DNA from 3 places in the Paenibacillus sp. EKM211P genome. Region 1 is predicted to be linked to each of the others. Evidence: riboswitches for the same ligand, from Rfam matches in the RefSeq annotation. Region 1 holds a riboswitch; each other region holds the start of a gene.
The links. Region 1 has a riboswitch for cobalamin ahead of cobJ (precorrin-3B C(17)-methyltransferase). Riboswitches for the same ligand answer to the same signal wherever they lie in the genome.

Region 1 (2,271 bases):
CATGACAATGAATCGTTCATCCCGAAGCCGTCCGACCAGTTCCTCGGGGTCTGCGCACGGCACGCGCAGCACGATCTGATGATCTGGCGTGTATTCCAGCTCGCCATCATCACCCGCTACCTCGGCAAGCAGTGCCATCTGCCGAGCAGTGAACTTCTTGTTTCCCACGCCAGGGGAAACCCCCACCTCAAACAGTGCAGGCTTGCCAAAGCCGCCTGACGCCTTCCCAGTCGTAGCCACCGTTGCCGTTCCGACGGCGCTCTGGGCGGTAGGCGCTTGCCCGCTCCAGCGAGCATTGGCTTCGCCCGGCAGCTTGCCGCCGACAGCTAGGCGGCTTAGTGCCTCTGCTGCCAGCGATGCTGGAGCCGCTCCGGTTGGCTTCGCGGGCGCAGCCTGCACGGTAGCCATCGCTTGCGGGCGTGCCTGCGTGGCAACCGCAGCGCTGCTCGCGGAAGGCTCGGGAGACGCAGTCAGAGCTCCGCCTCCCTGCGGTGTATCCAGCGCGCGATCCTCTTGCGCGCCCAGCGACCACGGCTCCGCTTCCGTGCGAAGCCGCTGATGCGGTTTGAGCACTTGCTCGGTCGCGTCCAGCGTGTATTTACGCTGATAGCCGCGCGGAGTCACGATTAAGCCGTCATACACTGTCGTCGAGGAATTGCCGATGATTACGGTCGTCAGCATCCCGATATCATGGTTCAGCATATCTTCCAGCGTCGTTACAATAACCTGCTGACGTTCACGATAAGCACTCTTCACCAGTCCAACTGGAGTTTGCGGATCACGGTAACGGAGCAAAATGGACTGCGTCTCCACAATCTGGCGGGTACGCCGACCACTGCGCGGATTGTACAAGGCAATCACAAAATCAGCCGAAGCCGCAGCTTCTACACGCTTCACGATCGTTTCCCACGGGGTCAGATGATCACTCAGACTGATTGTGCAAGCATCATGCATAACCGGCGCTCCCAACAACGAAGCACAGGATTGAATAGCCGAGATCCCCGGCACAACTTCTACCTCAACCCCGTCCTCGCGACGCCAGCCTTTTTGCATCAGCACTTCGTACACCAGCCCTGCCATGCCATAGACCCCAGCATCTCCACTGGAAATGACGGCTACCTTCTTACCCATCTCTGCTTGGCGAACCGCCTCCTGCGCACGGCTCACTTCTTCTGTCATCCCTGTGCGTACAATCTCCTGTCCGTTCAACAACGGACGGATCAAATCAACGTAGGTATTGTAGCCGATAATGACCTCACTTTCGGCCAGCGCATCCAACGCCCGTTTTGTGATATGTTCCATATCTCCTGGTCCAAATCCAATCACCAGCAATTTTCCTAATGGGCTCATCGTGCTCCTCCTATCATCCTTTTCAGGGCAGCTATACTATCTATTTCAATAATTTGTGGCATCCTTTAACTCAAAAAACCCCATCCTGCCCGGATGGGGTTCCTATGTACGTATCTCTCTCACCAGACGAAACAGCGTAAGAAGACAGTTCTTGTCTTCCTCCTATCTGCCGTTGTTTTCCATCTGTTTTGTTTACGCTTCAAACGCTGCTGCACGTTCATATCCACGCAAACCTGTAACCAACATGGAAAAAGCAACGTGTGCCTGATTTCCTGATTTCGTACACCCATCCTCTCCGCGAAGGTTAACGGTGCATACAGATCAAGGTAGGTCTCCTGGCTTGGCATCAACGGATTCTCTCGTCTTCCCCGTTTTGTACGAGTGACCATTTAAAAGAACCCTCTTCCTTACAGTGGCGGGACCGCTCGGGACTTGCACCCGATTCCCTGTTACCCTTTGCTCAACCGCAAAGGCACCTTGTCTGTCCGCTATTTGATTATGGGTCTTATCATAACCTTGCCTCAATCAGTTGTGCAAGCATGAAAAAAGCTTTATTTCAAGTTATCTGCTTTATTTTTCAACATATGCAGCAGTTCATCCGGGTCCGCAGATATACTCAGTAGCGCTGGATGATCAGCTCCGGTAAACCCTTCCTGCACGCTATGACGTACCATTTCTACCAACGGGTCAAAATATCCATTCACATTCAGCAGCCCAATGGGCTTGCGATGTATACCGATTTGCGCCCAGCACAATACCTCGAACAGCTCCTCAAAGGTTCCCAAGCCTCCCGGAAGGGCTATAAACGCATCGGCCATCTCGCTCATCGCCGCTTTACGTTCATGCATGCTTGCTACCTCAATAAACTCGGTAACTCCCCGATGAATGATCTCTGCATCGAATAACAGGGTGGGCATAATG
Region 2 (2,271 bases), 240 kb from region 1:
CTCCCCTGTATGGGCCGTGAGCATGCTGTACATAGCAAAATCCCAATCATTTTTGGTCAATGCCTCGTCGATATTTTCCACCTTGCGAATCTTGACCTGAATTCCCTCATTCAGCAATTGGCTCTGAATCACCTCAGCCATGACGGATAGCTCCGGACGCTGTGGGAAGGTCAGCAGCGTAACCTCGAATGGCTTGCCCTGCTTGGTCCACGTACCTTGGGCATCCTTCTGCCAGCCATCCTTCGTCAACAACTGCTCCGCCGTTCCGTCCAATGCTTTGCGCTCAATCTTACCGAAGGGAAGAATGCTCGGAAACGGGCTGCTTGCTTCCGTACCGAAGCCTCTCATGACGGCGCTCACAATGGATGCGCGCGGAATCAGACTGTCCACCACCTTACGGTTGGTTGCATCCTTGAACACAGGTGATTCCATGTTGTACACAATCATATGGGTGCGCAAGGATGGAGCCGACAGCACTTGTAGCTTGTCGTTCTTTTTTAATACCTCTGCGTTATCTACCGGAATATCCGTCGCTACATCCACCTCACCAGATTGTAACGCCATCAGGCGCGAATTACCGTCCGTAATGAATTTCATCGTCGCTTCGGCCAATCGCGCCTTTTCGCCCCAGTATCCGTCATAACGCTCGACGACCAAGGATTGATCCTTGTTGAAGGCTTTGATTTTAAAAGCACCTGTCATTGCAGGGTAGCTTTGCTCATCTTTCATGGATGCCACATCCAGTACAATCGTTGACGGATCAGCCAAATTGGATACCAGCGCTGCATTCGGCTGGTTTGTCGTAATTTTCAGCGTCAGCGGACCAGTTACATCAATGGACTTCACATCCAGTAAATCCTTCGCCAGATGGCTTTTCTCGATTGAGCGCAGCAAAGATGCTTTTACACTTGCTGCATCCATGCTCTTTCCATTATGAAACGTGACCTTATCCTGCAAGCTGAACGACCACACGTTAGGGCTGTCATGTTTCCACTCCTTGGCTAGCCAAGCCACAGGCTCCAGCTTTTCATTCAAACGAATGAGTGTCTCACCGGCACCGGAACGCATCACATCCCAGCTATTGTCTCCATGCGGATCGACGCCTGACGGTTTCCACGTATACGCCATCACCAGCTTTTTATCTGCTTGAGTCTGTTGTGCAGACGTGTTCTCACCCTTGCCCGAGCTATCCTCCGTCTTCGTGGCTACGCCACATCCGGAAAGAGTCATAACTGCCATCAGCAGCAGCAATCCTGTACATATGAACCATGAACGCCTATTACGATTGCCTATCATCCCACATTTTCCCCTCTATCTTGTAAAATCGTATAAACCTAACGCAAAACGCGAAAAAGCATTCCCAACCACTTGATCAGCAGTCAGAAATGCTTTCATTATAAAATGTCAAAACTCACCTCAAAGCCAGCTCCAAAAACATAGAAGGGATCAGATCGGTTTCAGACATTCCGTATGCAGCACGCCTAACCACCTCCCCAGCATCCCGTGGGTCTGACAGTGATGTCAAAACAGGCAGGTCTCCTGACTCCAAGCGTATCTTTCAGGCCTTCCCGGTTCCTCACAGTTCCAGTGGCTTGTTCTGAAAGCTCCAGCAGTACCCTGCTGATGCCTGTATACAGTGGCGGGTCCGTGTCGGAATCTACCGAACTTCCCTTTTAAGTGAACACGCTCAACAACTATCTACATCGTCTCTACGAAACTTCGTATATAGAGTTGTCCGGCTCACACCTGTTTTCTTCCTTTATTCCTTTTTATTACGATTTAGGATTATCTTATTTTGTTGCTACTGGCTTGTCAACAAATGTTGCGTAATAATTTAAATTTGAATGATATAGTGTGAATCAAGACCAAGGCTATTCATTGCTTGCGCGCAATTGAAGGTATGTCTTAACGTTGCGTGCACACAATTCACGTGTTAAAATTAGGTATAGAGATAACCACCGTATCCGTATACTAAAAAGAGCCTTCGCCGCTCCAACGGCAAAGACTCTTAGGACTTGAAAGGCTGTGGATCACCACCACGGCGCGCTGCATAACTGAATGTTAATGCGAACGAAACCCACTGTTAGGGGCCAACCTAATTACGCGGTGGGTTTTCGCTTGTTCCGAAATTTCCGACGCAGCCAGCGATAAAGCTTACGAATACTAAACACCAGGCTTAGTAACGTAACCATCCAACGCAGCACATCATAGCACGACACAAGGTTGACCATCGGCTTCACCCCCTTTCGGGAAGCTGCGCCGTGATCCGAA
Region 3 (2,271 bases), on a different contig from region 1:
ATACCTGTGATCTGGCTGACCGGAAGACTGACCGAGCCGATGCCAAGACAGAGCAGCAGCGTCAGCAGCAGCAAGACAAGACCAGTCCCCCCAAAACCGATCAGTCTACGGTTCATTTGAAAATTTCAGGGTACACGCCCTTGGCTACTTCCTTGAGTCCTTCTGTTACGCGTGGACCTGGACGGCTAATCAAATTATCATCCACGGCAAATACACGATTGTTACGAACAGCCGATATTTGATCCCATCCACTGCGAGCTTTTATGATATCGCTGAGGGTCTGGCCTGTTTTGTCATCCTTCACACTTTTGCTGTACAAAATCACGTCAGGGTTGGCAGCTATAATATTTTCCTCACTGATTTGGTACCAGCCCTTCTGCGTGGCACCCACGTTTTCGCCGCCTGCCAATGTAATCAGTTCGTCCATAAACTCGCCTTTACCCACTGTCCAGCCTGGTGAAAACTCGACGTATACCCGCAGCTTCTGCCCTTTGCCGATATTTTTAACTCCTTCTTTCACTTCCGCTACATCTGCTCTCATCTTGTCGGTCACCGCTCTCGCTTCTTTCTGATGATCGGTGATTTTCCCATACAATTCGATGTTAGCTATGACATCTTCAACGGTCTTCGGTTCCGTTTTAAAAATCATAATTCCCATGTCACGCAGCTTAGTCGTAGCCTGTTCACTAAGTGAAATTCCTGCAAAAACAACTTCCGGGTTCGCAGCAATGATCGCCTCTTCGTTCGGTTTCATAATACCGCCCACTTTAGGCTTTTTCGTAGCTGCCTCCGGGTAATCAGAGTAGTCGGATACACCAACAATTTCCTTATCCAATCCGATAGCGAACAACGCCTCGGTTTCTGCCGGGGAGACGGAAACGATCTTGTCCGGTGCCTTTTTAAATGTAAATTCCTGTCCTGTTGCATCCTTAACCGTTAGCGGGTAAACCGTTTTGCCCGGAGGCTCTTGTGCGGTTACGGTCTGTCCCGGCTGCTGTGAAGAAGCTTGGCCCTCTTTATTTTCTGCATTTTTTCCATCCGCGCCACATGCACTCAGCACAACTGCCAATATCAGCGCCAATAGACCTGTTGTCCATACCTTTATTTTCTTTACTGCCATGATTTGCACCCCTTCATACAAAAATCGTTAAGAGCGTTACTTGAACATCATCCGTATTTCCTCATTCCAGCCTTCTTTTCCTATCAAAAACCCCCGCATCCTCATTTCAGGACACAGGGGTCACGTTAGCACAGATTGTGCGCAGGCGGGCAGCTTCCTTCCGCATGGACAGTCACTGCGAACACGTCATCCTTTCCTCGAAGGATTATGGTGACAGGCGGACGGGCAGGTATCCTGACTTATGGAAGAGGCATGCCCTGATATTCTTTCACATGCTTGGCGGCACATGTAACAGGGCTAATGAGCATGTTTCCATTTACAGTGGCGGGACCGCGTCGGACTCACACCGACTTCCCTTTTAACAGCGCAATGAAGAAAAGCAAGTTCCCTCACACGGCGCCGACCTCGTCTGCTGGATATTTGATGTAGTGTAGTCAAGCCGTTCTTTTACTTGATGATTATAGGTTAAAAAGAGTTAGCTTACAACCCAAACAGCTGCTTGATTCGCCACAACTACCCTAGTGAAAAAGCAATTTTGCTATACAATTGTGCAGTCCTGCCAGCCTTAACTGAAGCCTAATCGCTTCTCCCGGTTTTGGATTCAGACTCCAAAAATCATGACCTGGTATCAGCATACAAACCAATTGGCGAATTACACCACCATGCGTGACAACCAAAACAGAGGGCGGTGCAGCATTCAACTCTATTGGCTGAACCTCCAAAGCAATGCGCCACGCAAACAGAGAGTCGAGGAATTCACGCAGACGATTCACAAAATGGACCCAAGACTCTCCTCCAGGCGGGGTGATTCGTTGTGGCTCATCAATCCAAGCACGATACAACGCCACATCCTTAAGCATGTCATACGTTTTTCCATCCCACTCGCCAAAGTGAAGTTCTCGCAGACGTGGTTCCATCATGGGAGGCATAGCAGATAGGAAACGTTCAGTCGTCAATGCTGACCCCGGCAAAATGATCTGCAAGGTCTGGCGACATCGCATCAAGTCACTGCAATAGATTTGAGCAAAGGACTGGCCCTGCAATTTTTCCCGTAAAGGCTTTAATTCCTGCTCTGCTCCAGACAGCAAACTCAAATCGGCATGTCCCAGATATCGACGTTCCTTATTCCATAAGGTTGTGCCATGACGAAC

Region 2: it holds a riboswitch for cobalamin, as region 1 does, so the genes downstream of both, G9G57_RS00875 (ABC transporter substrate-binding protein) here and cobJ (precorrin-3B C(17)-methyltransferase) in region 1, are expected to answer to the same signal.
Region 3: it holds a riboswitch for cobalamin, as region 1 does, so the genes downstream of both, G9G57_RS08215 (ABC transporter substrate-binding protein) here and cobJ (precorrin-3B C(17)-methyltransferase) in region 1, are expected to answer to the same signal.

The regions. Positions count from the first base shown of each region.
Region 1 covers NZ_JAAMNS010000001.1:420,506-422,776, reverse strand. The annotation lists gene cobJ (precorrin-3B C(17)-methyltransferase) at 1-1,350, opposite strand, end outside; cobalamin riboswitch at 1,659-1,844, opposite strand; gene G9G57_RS01935 (LOG family protein) at 1,902-2,271, opposite strand, start outside.
Region 2 covers NZ_JAAMNS010000001.1:180,529-182,799, reverse strand. The annotation lists gene G9G57_RS00875 (ABC transporter substrate-binding protein) at 1-1,296, opposite strand, end outside; cobalamin riboswitch at 1,513-1,717, opposite strand; gene G9G57_RS26140 (hypothetical protein) at 2,100-2,231, opposite strand.
Region 3 covers NZ_JAAMNS010000003.1:452,159-454,429, reverse strand. The annotation lists gene G9G57_RS08220 (FecCD family ABC transporter permease) at 1-116, opposite strand, end outside; gene G9G57_RS08215 (ABC transporter substrate-binding protein) at 113-1,120, opposite strand; cobalamin riboswitch at 1,328-1,543, opposite strand; gene G9G57_RS08210 (histidine phosphatase family protein) at 1,639-2,271, opposite strand, start outside.